Regions from separate parts of the Paenibacillus azoreducens genome, predicted to be linked through region 3. Evidence: riboswitches for the same ligand, from Rfam matches in the RefSeq annotation. Region 3 holds a riboswitch; each other region holds the start of a gene.
The links. Region 3 has a riboswitch for cyclic di-AMP ahead of L6442_RS13980 (3D domain-containing protein). Riboswitches for the same ligand answer to the same signal wherever they lie in the genome.
Positions count from the first base shown of each region.

Region 1: linked by a shared signal. The riboswitch ahead of L6442_RS32330 (resuscitation-promoting factor) and the one ahead of L6442_RS13980 (3D domain-containing protein) in region 3 are both predicted to bind cyclic di-AMP.
Region 2: linked by a shared signal. The riboswitch ahead of L6442_RS00560 (APC family permease) and the one ahead of L6442_RS13980 (3D domain-containing protein) in region 3 are both predicted to bind cyclic di-AMP.

Region 1 is NZ_AP025343.1:7,207,508-7,212,046, forward strand. It holds gene rsmA (16S rRNA (adenine(1518)-N(6)/adenine(1519)-N(6))-dimethyltransferase RsmA) at 1-824, opposite strand, end outside; gene rnmV (ribonuclease M5) at 824-1,372, opposite strand; gene L6442_RS32330 (resuscitation-promoting factor) at 1,569-2,729, opposite strand; cyclic di-AMP (ydaO/yuaA leader) riboswitch at 3,003-3,223, opposite strand; gene L6442_RS32335 (TatD family hydrolase) at 3,430-4,200, opposite strand; gene L6442_RS32340 (HD domain-containing protein) at 4,367-4,539, opposite strand, start outside.
Region 2 is NZ_AP025343.1:105,087-109,625, forward strand. It holds gene L6442_RS00555 (gluzincin family metallopeptidase) at 1-784, shown strand, start outside; cyclic di-AMP (ydaO/yuaA leader) riboswitch at 1,498-1,675, shown strand; gene L6442_RS00560 (APC family permease) at 1,809-3,632, shown strand; gene L6442_RS00565 (DinB family protein) at 3,762-4,472, shown strand.
Region 3 is NZ_AP025343.1:3,198,516-3,203,054, reverse strand. It holds gene L6442_RS13995 (PspA/IM30 family protein) at 1-332, opposite strand, end outside; gene lpdD (prenylated flavin chaperone LpdD) at 427-894, opposite strand; gene L6442_RS13985 (polysaccharide deacetylase family protein) at 1,094-1,912, shown strand; gene L6442_RS13980 (3D domain-containing protein) at 2,130-2,786, opposite strand; cyclic di-AMP (ydaO/yuaA leader) riboswitch at 2,795-2,951, opposite strand; gene L6442_RS13975 (amino acid ABC transporter ATP-binding protein) at 3,203-3,925, opposite strand; gene L6442_RS13970 (amino acid ABC transporter permease) at 3,912-4,539, opposite strand, start outside.

The DNA of each region.
Region 1 (4,539 bases), 3.3 Mb from region 3:
GTTTCCCCGCGACGCGAGGGTTCGATCCCGGCTTCACCAAGCAAAACCTCAAGACGCTCCCGGCCTTCTTTCGGGAAAAACCGTGTTTTGAGGTTGTTGGAAATCGTTTTGCGGCGCTGGGCAAAAGCAGCATGTACCACCTGGAAAAAGAAATTCTCATCATCGACCTGTACCGGCGGTTGCTCGCGTACCGTCAAACGAATGACGGCCGATTCCACATTCGGCTGCGGAATAAATACCGTCTTGGGCACAATGCAGACGAGTTCAGGGACGCTATAGTACTGTACGGCGATGCTGAGGCTGCCATAGTCCTTTGTTCCCGGCGAAGCCGCCATCCGCTCTGCGACCTCCTTTTGAATCATCACCACGATGTTCTCAAGCGGCAACTTCTCTTCCAGCAGCTTCATCAAAATCGGCGTCGTTACATAATACGGCAAATTGGCTACGACACTAACCTTGGATACATCCGCAAAATCCCGTTTAAACAAGGCCGCCAGATCGGTCTTCAGCACGTCCCCGTGGTGTATACGCACTTGAGGGTACGGCTCCAGCACCTCCTGAAGGATCGGTATCAGTCTTTGATCTATCTCGACGGCCGTTACGGCAGCGGCTTGCTGAGCCAGCTTCTCGGTCAGCGCCCCGATTCCAGGTCCGATTTCCAGTGCTCCTTTGCTGGAATCCAGGCCTGCAGCCTCGACGATTTTATTTAAAATATTTTGGTCAATTAGAAAGTTCTGCCCCAAGCTTTTCTTGAAGGAGAACCCATGGCGGTGAATAATCTCCTTCGTCCGCCTTGGCGTTGCGATTTCATCCATACTGTGCATCAACTTTCACCTTCCTCCTCCAAACGCGCCAATGCCTCTGCAAATTCCTCGCGCGTGATTTGAAAAACAGCCAGACGTTTGTAGAACTGCTTCCCGTTGCAATACCCGATGCCAAGTAGGTTGCCCATGATCATGCGTCTACGGGCCGCATCCTCGTGGACCAGCAGGCCTGCGGCCATCAAATCCTCCATATCGATTTGGCTCTCGGCGCCTTCATAAGACGTATGTACCCGGGAGAGCGCTTTTTGTATTGCCTCCGGAGAAGCGTTCTCCACACCGATGTCGCCTTTGCGCGTCGCGTCCACTTCCGGAATGAAGGCATGCTTGCAGCCGGGAACCTTGTTTGCAATAATTTTGCGGATCCGTTCCCCGGCATGATCGGGATCTGTCAACACAATGACTCCCCGGCGTTCCTGCGCTAGCGCAATCCGCTTCAAAATCCGGGCGTTAATGGCCGATCCTCCGGTTTCGATCGTATCGGCTTCCACCGCCCGCTTCACGGCCACTGTATCGTCCCGTCCTTCCACGACTATAACTTCTTTGATCATGTACTGGCTTCTTCCTTTCCAACAAGCTCATCCGTTTCATGACGTCATGTCTGACGAACAGCTACATAACAAAAAGAAGAGGAATGCTCCTCTTCTTTAGCATGACATTTTCATGATCATAATACTATAACATTAGAAAGATATTGTAAAACCAAATTAGAGGTTGTTCAAAAAGTTCGCTTTTGAACACGCACAATTAATTCAATTCAGGCTTCACCGGACCGATGACATATACCTTAAGACCGGATTTACGGCCAAAGTTATTGGCACGCTTCACGGAATCGTAATAAATATCGATTTTGTTGCCTTTGATCGCCCCGCCCGTATCTTCAGCGCGGCGGTAGCCTACGCCTTCAATGTATACCCACCAGCCAAGCGGAATCACTTTGGGGTCTACGGCGATGGTGCGCCCTTCGGTTACGCGTGTGCCTGTGGCGGTACGTGTTCCGATACCAGGCTCACCGGCGGAATAGGCAGTCATCGATACATGGATCATTTTTTTGTATTGAAAATTAGCACCGGCTTTGTTTGCGCGGTTATTGCTGCTGACCGCTTTGCTCGTTTTGACCGTGCTTGTGCTTGTCGGTTTGACGACTGCGGTTTGAACGACCACTGGAGCCGGCTTTTTGGTTCCTACAGCAACGACTTTATCAAGCGTCTTCGATTTTACTTCTTTGCCAACCATACGTTTAGAGACCATTTGGCCATCATGATACACCTTTTCGATATGTTGGACCATTACGCCCGGAGTACCCTTCTGGATGACACGGACCTCGCCTTTGGCCAGGCTAGGGTCAGAAGTTTTGATGACGCGGAAAGGCAAGCTTTCTTCGCGTTCAACGATCTGCTTGTTAATGCGCACGATGCGAATATCCGTTTTGTCTGTTACAGGTTCCGTCAACGCCGGTGTAATCTTATCGGTCTCCTTCAGCGCGACTCCCATTTCCTTGATGGCATCGCCAACGGTATCCTTGGTTGTGTACCAATTTTTGGTGGAGCCGTCCACCTTCAGTTGTACAGGAACGGCGCGATCGATAACCACCTTGTCTCCATCTTCAAGCGGCCCGCCTAGCGGCATGGATATCTGATCATGCGGCTTGACGCTGATCGCCTGTTCTTCCAGCACTTCTTGTAAAACAGATTTATGTGTCTGAATCGATTTCACTTGACCATCTACCACCAAGTACACCTGCTTGCGCGTTGATGTGTTGACAAGCAGCAAAATCATGATGGTGACCGCGATTGAAACGATAGCTGCAGTAGAGATTTGGCGCAAATTCTCATGCTTCCATCGCAATGCGTAAGACATGCTGGAGATTTTTGAATCATGGGTCTTCTCTGGTTGGAAAACGCCCACTTTCTCGATCCTCCTTACATAGTCCCGCCATTCTAGAGTTACGCATGAATGATTTGACGCGGACTATACTCAAATTTTTACAAGAACCCACAAGGATCATGAGTTCTTGCACCATGAACCCGTCTTTTTTTCATGATTTGTCACCTCCTGTTATACAACAGTATGATGATGCCTTCTCCTTTATTCAAAAACAAAAGAAGCCTGGTAAAGAGCTTATGAGGACTCTTTCGTGGCTTCCTGGGTGTCTGAATGTAGGAAAAGTAAATGCACGAAAACCTCTCTTTATGACGCTTACGAGGTTAGCTGTCGGGTTTGGGCGTAAAAGAGAGTCGCCCGATCCTCACCTGCCCGCTCATGGCGGACGGTTCCGGAATTCACCCCAAAGATTTCCAAACAGAAATCTAATACATAAGCCGGTGCCGGACTTAATCGACCTGCTTGATGTATTGGTTTCCCCGTTCTTTCGAGACCGAAAGATTCAGCGAGACTGATTCATGGAACTGCCGCAAACAAGATACTCCTTACAGCAGCTCTGACTCACTGACAAGATGATATCCTGTTTTGATGCATGTTGTAAAGCGGTAATCAACCACGTTTATTTGAATATATGGTTAAAAATTTGTAATATTCATCGTTTTTTTGGTTAAAATTCTTTAATGCTTCGCTCATTCTCATTTTTTCAGCTGTTTTTCTCCCGTTTTCAAACAATTCCAAATCGTTCCATCGCATTTCTGGTCGTTATTTGGGCAATTTCCTCTACTTCCACCCCTTTAATTTGGGCAGCGGCTTCCGCTACCAACCGGACGTTAGCTGACTCATTTCTCTTCCCGCGGTACGGGTGGGGAGTAAGGTAAGGTGAATCGGTTTCAATCAATAAACGGTCCATCGGCACTTGAGCAAGCACTTCTTTGGGTTGTCTCGCGTTTTTGAACGTGATCGGTCCCCCAAAGGATAGATGAAAGCCCATATTCAGGCATAATTTGGCCGTTTCCCAGCTTCCGGAATAGGAATGCATAACGCCTCCGACTTCACTGGCTTTTTCTTCACGCAAAATTTTGACGACATCCTCATGCGCATCCCGGTTATGGATGACAATCGGCATCTTCAGTTCACGTGCAAGGCCAATCTGCTGGCGCAAAACATGATGCTGTACTTCCTTGGGGGACGTGTCCCAGTAATAATCAAGTCCGATTTCGCCGATCGCGACGACCTTCTCATGACTGCATAAGGATGCAATCCACTCCAGATCGCCCTCTTTCATCGTAATCGCATCCTGCGGATGCCAGCCGACGGCGGCATAAATAAAATCATATGTTTCAGCCAGCTTCATCGTGGACGGAATGGTGTCCCGGTTAAAGCCCACATTGATCATACGGCTGACGCCGTTATCCAAAGCCCGCTGGATGGTCTCTTCGCGATCCTCGTCGAACTGCGGAGCATCCAGATGGGTATGAGTGTCGAATAAATTCATCGTGCTTAACTCCTTTCATGTCGCAAAACATAGTGTAATATTCGCGTCATATTTTGTCATTATCGCATACGAAAAACGTCTATCGTTGTACTTTCACAGAAGACAGACCGCTTTTAGCGGCAGTTTTCTTGCGATATAAGAAGCGTAGGTCGAAACTTACACTTTCTTATATCTTAAAAATACGGGATACCGGGTCGGAAAGAGAAGAAATGACGTCCTTCAGTTTGGATCCCGGATAATATAGATGGTACTTGCCGCGGTGAATGCCGCTGATAGATCGGACAATATCCGACACCTCTGAAATTTCACGCAGCCGTTCCTGACGGTCAAGGAGCAGAA
Region 2 (4,539 bases), 3.1 Mb from region 3:
CAAAAAGTCGAAAACAGCTCCTTTATTTCCACAAAAGATAGGTAAGCGTGTGGTCCTTTCCGTTATTGCGCTGATATCCTTCATCTTTATCTATTTGAACCTGTCGTCATTACAATCCAGTTTTTATAAGAATCGGCTGGAAACGCAGCACTTTATCTTTTACAGCTCCAAAAACGATGACTCGCTAGATAAGCTTGCAGATCTTCTGGAACAGAACTATGGACGTATTACAGATGCGATTCAAGTGAAGCTGCCTGCGAAAACGAAGGTTACCGTATTTCCAAACCCAATGAATTTTATTTATTCGATCGGGCAATTTTCTAACTTTTGGTCGCTTGGCGTTTTTGGCGAAGACGCTTTATACATTGTATCCCCAAAATATCGGCCCTCCATGTTTCAATCAACCGTTCACGAATTTACGCATGTCGTCTTATCGCATGTTGACAGTAAGCGGCCCACATGGTTGGAAGAAGGGGTTGCCAATTATTTCGGGAAAACAGACTTAAATGCCTTGAACGTGCTTCCCCCTTTGGTATCTGCCGGCAAAATACCTGGCTTTGATGAGTTAGACGGGTCTGCCTTCGTTTATAGGAACGGATATCCATATTCGTATACCATTGTGGAATTTTTGGCTGCCAAATACGGATATGAGAAATTAAATGATTTTATCAGGCATCCTGAGGATTGGGATCGTATCTTTGGGGTCAGCAAAGCGGAATTGCATGATCTATGGGTGGGTTATTTAAGAGAAAATTACGGTTCAAAGATGGTAAGAGCAAAGTAAGTAAGAAAATGACCTTTTTGATCACGATGAACGATAAGAGTTGGTTTATGTTATAGGAGGGGACTTCCCCTTCTTTTTTGTTTTATTCCTATCAATAAGCAGAAAACGCGCCATCATAAACAATAGAAATTTTGGGGTCCATCACTTTTCATCGGTGTGATATGATTGATTGCAGAGGAAAGAGTTATTGATCAGCCCCAGTTTGGGGAAATTTGAAAAGGTGTTTGGTTGCTACAGAAACACCCTGTTTTTATACATATTTGTTTTATATTTCCATAAAATCATCATGCTGTCCCCGTCGTAATCCGTGATGAAGCTTTATCATGCCGCCGGCAACATGATAGGCGTAGAAGAACAATATTTGCTTCTGAAACAGAGGATCGAACGCGAGTTGGAACTGCCAATTCACGCCGACATTACCCGTTGGTATAAACAGTGGAAGTCCTTGAATCCCATTCCGTCAGCTGAAGCAACAATAAGGCATCGCTCTGGCCGGACTGCAAAGTTATGAAATCAAAGATAAGGGATAGGCATATCCCAGAGAAGGTTGCCAAACCGCCCAACACATCTGAGTCCTCAAGCACAGATGACGCGTGCCGAGGTAACGGCGCTTATCGCAAGAATGCTCAAAACAACTAATCTGATCGACATGTAAACAAGCGATCTACAATAGCTAACTTAGCCAAACAACCATCCCGGGTTTTGATCTCGCGGATGGTTGTTTTCTCAACGCCCAATGGGTAGGGAGAAACCGATTAGATCCACTCATCGTATGTTTGGAATTCAAATGATAAGAGGCGTGAATCACTTGATTATTCACTTTTTGAGTGTAGGGATACTTTCAATCCCGAATCCGTCAGCTAACCTCGTAAGCGTTATGAAAGAGGAATTTGTTGTGTGCTCATGAAAGCTACGGGAAAGTCCAACTTTCCTGTGGCTTTTTTGTGCCAAAATTGATTTTATGGGTAACAATAAGGGTACATCCATGGTTTCTTCAACTTAAACACTGGCGGTGACATAAACAATGGCAGCATTGAAAAGGTTTCTTATTGGCCGGCCTCTAAAATCTAAAGAACTGGGAGAACAAAAATTAAATAAGAAAAAGGCATTAGCCGTACTTTCATCGGATGCGTTATCTTCCGTAGCCTACGGTCCGGAGCAGATCCTCTTAGTTCTGGTCACCGTCAGTACAGCGGCTTTCTGGTATTCGATCCCTATCGGGATTGGAGTGCTCATTTTATTAACGGCGTTGATTCTGTCATATCGGCAAATTATTTTTGCCTATCCACACGGCGGAGGAGCATATGTTGTGTCCAAGCAGAATCTGGGGATTCTTCCTGGATTGGTAGCTGGAGGCTCTTTGTTGGTGGATTATATTTTAACAGTAGCGGTCAGTGTCTCGGCGGGGACGGATGCGATAACGTCAGCTTTTCCTGTGCTGCATGAGCATACGGTAGGGATTGCCGTAACATTTGTTATTCTGATTACCATTTTGAACCTGAGGGGTGTAACCGAGTCGGCATCCATCTTGGCCTATCCGGTTTACTTATTTGCATTTGCGCTGTTCATTTTGATCGGCGTAGGGCTGCACAATATCATGACCGGTCATGTTTCCCCCAATCTTCATACGCCAATAGGAACACCTGTAGCGGGCATCAGTTTATTTTTGCTGTTAAAAGCTTTTGCATCAGGCAGTTCGGCCTTGACAGGTGTTGAAGCAATATCCAATGCCATCCCGAACTTCAAAGATCCGGCCCCGAAAAATGCCGCCAGAACATTAATGGCGATGGGGGTTCTGCTAGCCCTGTTGTTTTCCGGTATCGTGTTTCTTGCCTATTATTTAGGGATTTCCCCGAATCCCCAGGAGACGGTGGTATCCCAGATCGCCAAGCAGACGTTTGGACGAAATTTTATGTACTTTTTCATCCAGGGAACAACCGCTCTGATCCTTGTCCTTGCCGCCAATACAGGTTACTCGGCCTTCCCGCTGCTTGCGGTTAATCTGGCGAAGGACCGGTTCATTCCTCGAATGTTTACCGTAAGGGGCGACCGTCTTGGTTACTCCAACGGGATCATTATTCTTGGTTTGCTCTCGATCGTGCTGATAATCGCCTTCCACGGGCAAACGGAACATTTGATTCCGCTGTATGCGGTAGGGGTATTCATTCCATTCACGCTGTCACAGACAGGCATGATGGTGAAATGGATTCGTGAGAAGCCTGCGGGCTGGGTGATGAAACTAATCATCAATACGATCGGCGCGCTGATCAGCTTTACGGTTTCAGTCATGTTCTTTGTAACGAAGTTTCCGCAAATCTGGCCGGTGCTGATATTTTTACCGCTGATCGTTTATCTGTTTCATCGCATTAAGAAGCATTATGAAGCGGTGGGTGACCAGCTACGTTTGTCGACCTGCGAACCGGTGGTTCCGATTGAAGGGAATGTCGTTATTCTTCCCGTATCCGGCATCACGCATGTTGTCGAACGTTCCTTAAATTATGCGCAGTCTCTGTCAGCGGACCAGATTATTGCAGTCTACATTCCTTTTGAACGGGAAGAGGAGAACAGGTTTGAGGAAAAATGGAACAAGTGGCGCCCCGACGTCCGACTGGTCACATTGCCTTCACCTTACAGGAGCATCATCCACCCGCTAAGTAAATTTATTGATACCGTTCACCGGAAAGCAAGCGAGTCAAATTATCAGGTGACGGTTATCATTCCCCAGTTTATTCCTAAGCGCAGCTGGCAGAATTTGCTCCATAACCAGACAAGTTTAATGATTCGTACGTATTTGTTGTACCGTAAAGACGTGATTGTGACAACGGTACCGTATCATTTGAAGAAATAAGGAAAGGAAGTAAAACCACCATTAACATAATCCGTGATGAGGCGTTGTTGTAAATTGGTGTTTAGAGAATTATTTTCATGATATGATTGTGTAAGAGATTCTGCCGATAAGAGGAGCGGGTTGATTTCTATGGACTTGGAAGCGCAAAGGGCTTGGAGTCAAAGCCATAAGGCACTAAATAACATCATTTTAAAACCCCAAGAACATTCGCAAGCGATTCAATTATTTCTTTCTCTACATGCCTGGCTGCATTCTCCGGCCGTTGGAGACACAGACAAGCCAACACTGGAAAATTTAGCGGTAGAACATTTGAATGAAACAACTTTCAGAAAGTATCCGGTAACCCTCCCGAATACCAAAAACTCGATAGCATGGCATCTATGGCATATTACTCGCATTGAAGATATGACTATGAATATTTTGGTCGCGGATGGTCAACAAGTTCTTTATGCCGGAAATTGGTTTGACAAAATGAATACTGGATTTTCCCATTCCGGTAATGAGATGAGCGGAGAGGATATTGCTGATCTAAGTTCAAGCATCCATTTTGAATCCTTATTGGCATATCGAACAGCCGTGGGTAAGCAAACACGACAAATCGTATCGGAGCTGGCACCAGGACAGTTCAAAGAAAAAGTTGAACCAGACAGGATCAAACGATTGTTTGATGAACATGCCATTACGCAAGATGCGATATGGTTAGCCGAGTACTGGAGCAAGAAAACTATAGCCGGGCTCATGTTAATGCCTGCAACGAGACATATTTTTTTGCACCTGAAAAAATGCGTACATATAAAGGATAAACTCAATAAACCATTAAAGAATCCGCTTCAAAGTTAAGGAGTCCCTGATCTCAAGTCGGTTTCCCTAGTAAAATAGAAAAAGCCTGATTGCTTCAGTACAAGCA
Region 3 (4,539 bases):
TTTTGATCATAACTTGCTTTGTACTCTTCCATTTTTTGTTCAGCGGCTTTCTTTTCTTCAAGCGCACGGCGCGCCAGCTCGACGTTTTGGGCTTGTGCTGCCGTATGAGCTTGCTGCGTGCGTTTTTCAACGAGTGCCTGCTGCTCTTCATACAGCTGCTTGAACTTTTTCTCAATGGCGATTTGAGCCGCCACCGCTTTTTCAGCATCTTCGAGATCTTCCGTCATGTCGCGAATATATTGGTCCGTCATTTTGATCGGATCTTCCGCCTTGTCGATGATTGCATTAATGTTGGACATAGTAAGGTCGCGTAATCTTTTGAAAATAGACATATTGTTGTTTCCTCCTAGAGAGTGAATTATAGTTCTTATGATATTCATTTACGGAGCAAGTTTGAAGTCGTTTCAAAAATTCAAAAAAATTTTTTTAGATTTTGTTCACCGCTGCTTTAAGATAGCCTTCAAATACTTGTTTTGCCTCTGCGACGATGTCAAGGATCTGCTCTTTGCTGATTCCGTCGTAGTGAATTCCTGCAGCAACGGTGACGGTACATCCAAGCGCCTTTGCCGCTGTTTTCGCCATATATTCCGCCAGTTCATCTTCGCGGTGCCCGGGCAAATCCACAGTCCGAACCTGAACGTCCTTGTCTTCTTCGTTAAAATAAGCGGTAGCCACAGCACCGATATGCGCCTCTCCTCCAGTAAGAAGAAGTAAGATATCACGCCCTGCAGAGACCTCCTGAATACGGATATCCCACTTCGTTGCATTCACTAAAAGCGCCTCCTCCACATTGCCGCCTGAATTTTTAAATCCCGCAAATATGGCTTTCGGAATATCCGCGTTTCCCCCCAGCGCCCGCGAAGCATGCAGAGCCCGATAAGTATCTTTCAACATTCCCCAGCCAACCGCCACCAAATCGCCTTTGCCGTCCAGCTTGCGTATATTTTCACACTATATTATACACTTTGAGGGATGGTTATGGAAAAGAGGGGCTATTTTCTAAAAAACATCATAATTCCTTCCAAATTGGGACATAACAGTATAGACAATTACATTTGCCGACAGCATACCGTGGAAAGGAGCCGTCATCTGTATGAGAAACACTTGTCTTGGCAAAGCCCTCGCCGCGCTGCTGGTCATGAGCCTGCTGTGCCCTGAGCCCGGCCTGCAGGCGGCCTTAGCAGAAGGAGCTGTTTCTTCCCAGCCCGCAAAAGAAACAAGCAGCCGCGAAAGAGCAGAAAAGCGCCAGGAAAGGGTTTTGAAATTAGGCCAACTCATTAAAAAATACCCGGAAACTTTCAAAATCCACGGTCCTCGTACCAAGCAGATCGCCCTGACTTTTGACGATGTTCCCGATCCCCGTTATACGCCGCAGGTCCTTCGCATTTTGTCCGCAAACGGGGTAAAGGCGACGTTCTTCATCGTAGGCAGCAGAGCTAAAAAACATCCCGACCTGGTAGCCCGCATCGTTCGTGAGGGGCATGTTATCGGAAACCACTCCTATAACCATCCGCAGTTTCATAAGCTGACCATGGAGGAATACACGGAGCAAATTATCAGGACGGAAAACCTTTTGTACGGAATCATCGGATACAAACCGAAAATGATCCGCCCTCCCTACGGCGATATAACGGAAAACCAGCTCCTCTGGGCCAAACGGGAAGGTTATAAAATCGTTAACTGGGATGTGGATTCTTTGGATTGGAAAGGCCTCAGCAAAGAGGCTGTAAAGAAAAATATTATGGCTACGGCCGGTCAAGGTTCTATTATTTTACAGCATGCAGGCGGAGGCAGCTCTTCGGACTTGTCGGGATCGATCGGGGCCCTTCCGGAAGTTATCCGTGCACTGAAGAAAAAAGGGTACACGTTCGTTACCGTCCCTAAACTGCTTCGGATTCAAAAGGACAAGTAGGACTGTACTTGAATGCAATAAAATGCGTGCTTGTCTGGGCACGCAGCACCTTAAAAAAGGTCCAATCCCGGGGTAATGCTTTCCCTGAATTGGACCTTTTTCTTTTTAACATCATAGCTTCACATAGATAAAAGAGCCGCCTCAAGTCTTAAAGACTTTTGAGGGCGGCTCCGTTTTATTAAAAGCGATCGGGGGTAAGTCAATGCGCTTCTAACATCTAGTTAATAAAATACAATTCGACGTTCTGGAAACCAAAATCGCTGACGCTTTGCGCGCTGCCTGGAACAAAGATGTCAATGCGGTTGCCTTTGATGGCGCCGCCTGTATCTCTGGCTGTGGCTACGAAAGCTTTTTTAGGAAGACCGGGGAAGCTGTGACCTGTGATAAGAACCTTCGTGCCAAGCGGAATGACAGAAGGGTCTACCGCGATGGTTCCCAGTTCAAGCGGATTGCCGAAATAATCGACGGCGCCCCATCCTCCATTTTCGCTGGCTGCCGAGGAGTAGGCTGAAGCTTTCACTTGCAGTTTTTTAGTGTAATTATAGGATTTCCCCCATGCTTCCACGACCTTTTGGTCGGAATCAACATTCAGGGAAGCGGAAATGAGCGTTGGAGCCGGATCCGCATATGCCTTCACCGTGTTTTGTCCCGGTACATTCAATTTCAAGCCTGCATAGATGTTGTTTGCTTCAATGTTTGGATTGGCGTTCATAAGTTGACTTAAACCTACACCGTATGTTTTTGAAAGAGTATAAAAGGTATCGCCATCTTTGGCTACATGTACAGAATCCGCGTGAATCGGTGTGGCTTGCATCGCCAAGGTAACGCCGAGTGCAGCTGTCAATATTTTAGCAGTCAAAAATCTCTTCTTCATAGTTCCTCCTTAAGATCCATCAATGCCTGCGAGGTTAGCTGTCGGATTCGGATTGAGGAGACAACCCTACGTTCCAATGAACGATTCACCCCAAGTGATGACTAACATTTCACGATAAAATTTTCCCCCGCACTTTGTGTTTCAAAGTTTCGGCTCATTCAATATATCACAATTTTGTAACCTGTGCGCATGAAATTGTTACCAGTTTGCAATCTATAGAAACAAAACTTCCGTTATCAGCGTGACTTTGATATATAAAGCTGCGAAAAAAATGACATTCTTTTAAAGAATTTAGTTACAAATAAATCGATTTATTAACAGTATTTTTGTTATGTAAACAGAGTACTTTCTTTATATGACAAAAAAAGCTCCGTCCAAGGTTATGAACCCTGTACGAAGCTTTAAGCAGCATCCTGTTAGAGAACCTTGCTGAGGAAATCTTGGGTACGGATGTTTTGGGGATTCCCAAACACCTGCGCCGGCGTGCCTTCCTCCATGATGTGTCCGCCATCCATGAAAATAATCCGGTCGCCGACTTCTCTGGCAAAACCCATTTCATGGGTTACGATGACCATGGTCATGCCGCCTTCAGCCAGCTTTTTCATCACTTCCAGCACTTCCCCTACCATCTCGGGATCCAGCGCCGACGTCGGTTCGTCGAACAGCATCACATGCGGCTGCATCGCCAGCGCGCGGGCAATGGCTATGCGCTGTTTTTGGCCACCGGAGAGCTGGGAAGGATATGCATCCTTTTTATCGGCAAGGCCAACGGTCCGCAGAAGTTCCAAAGCGATTTTTTCGGCTTCAGACTGCGGCATTTTTTTCACCTTCACCGGAGCAAGCATTATATTTTCAAGTACCGTTTTATGAGGGAATAAATTGAATTGCTGAAACACCATCCCCATTTTTTCACGCGTGAGGTTGATGTTATGCTTTTTATCCGTAATGGACTCGCCCTCGAAGGTGATTTCGCCTTTTGTCGGCGTCTCAAGCAGATTCAGGCATCGCAGAAACGTACTTTTCCCCGATCCGCTGGGGCCGATGACAACGACAACTTCCCCTTTGGCGATTTCGATGTCCACGCCTTTCAAAATTTCAAGTTTGCCAAATGATTTATGCAAATCCTTAACGGTGATCATCCGTATTTAACCTCCTTTCGAACAGGCCGAGCAGCTTGGAAAGCGTAAAGGTCATCACAAAATAAATGGCAGCGATGATCAAAAGCGGCTTGAGCGATTCATACGTAATGCTAGTTACAGCCCGTGCCTGGTACATCAAATCAGTAACACCGATAAACGATACGATTGATGATTCTTTAATAATGGTTATAAATTCGTTGCCGATGGCCGGCAGCACGCTTTTCACGGCTTGCGGCAGGATGATGTATCTCATGGTCATGCCTTTCGTCATTCCCAAGGAACGAGCAGCCTCGGCTTGTCCCCGGTCAATCCCCTGGATCCCTGCACGGAACACCTCCGCCAAATAAGCGGAACTGTTGATGCAAAGCGTAATAGCACCGGACTCGATCGGGGTAAATTTAATGCCAAACGATGTTAAACCGTAATGGATAATAAAAAGCTGCACGAGCATTGGGGTGCCCCGCAAAATTTCCACCCATACCGTGCCCAAAAAACGCGGCAGCCAAAAACGCGACAGCCGCAGCAGGGAAATCAATATGCCGAGAATAAAGCCGCAAATGACCCCAATCGCCGCCAGCAGCAGCGTATACTGAATACCCGTCGCAAAATACGAC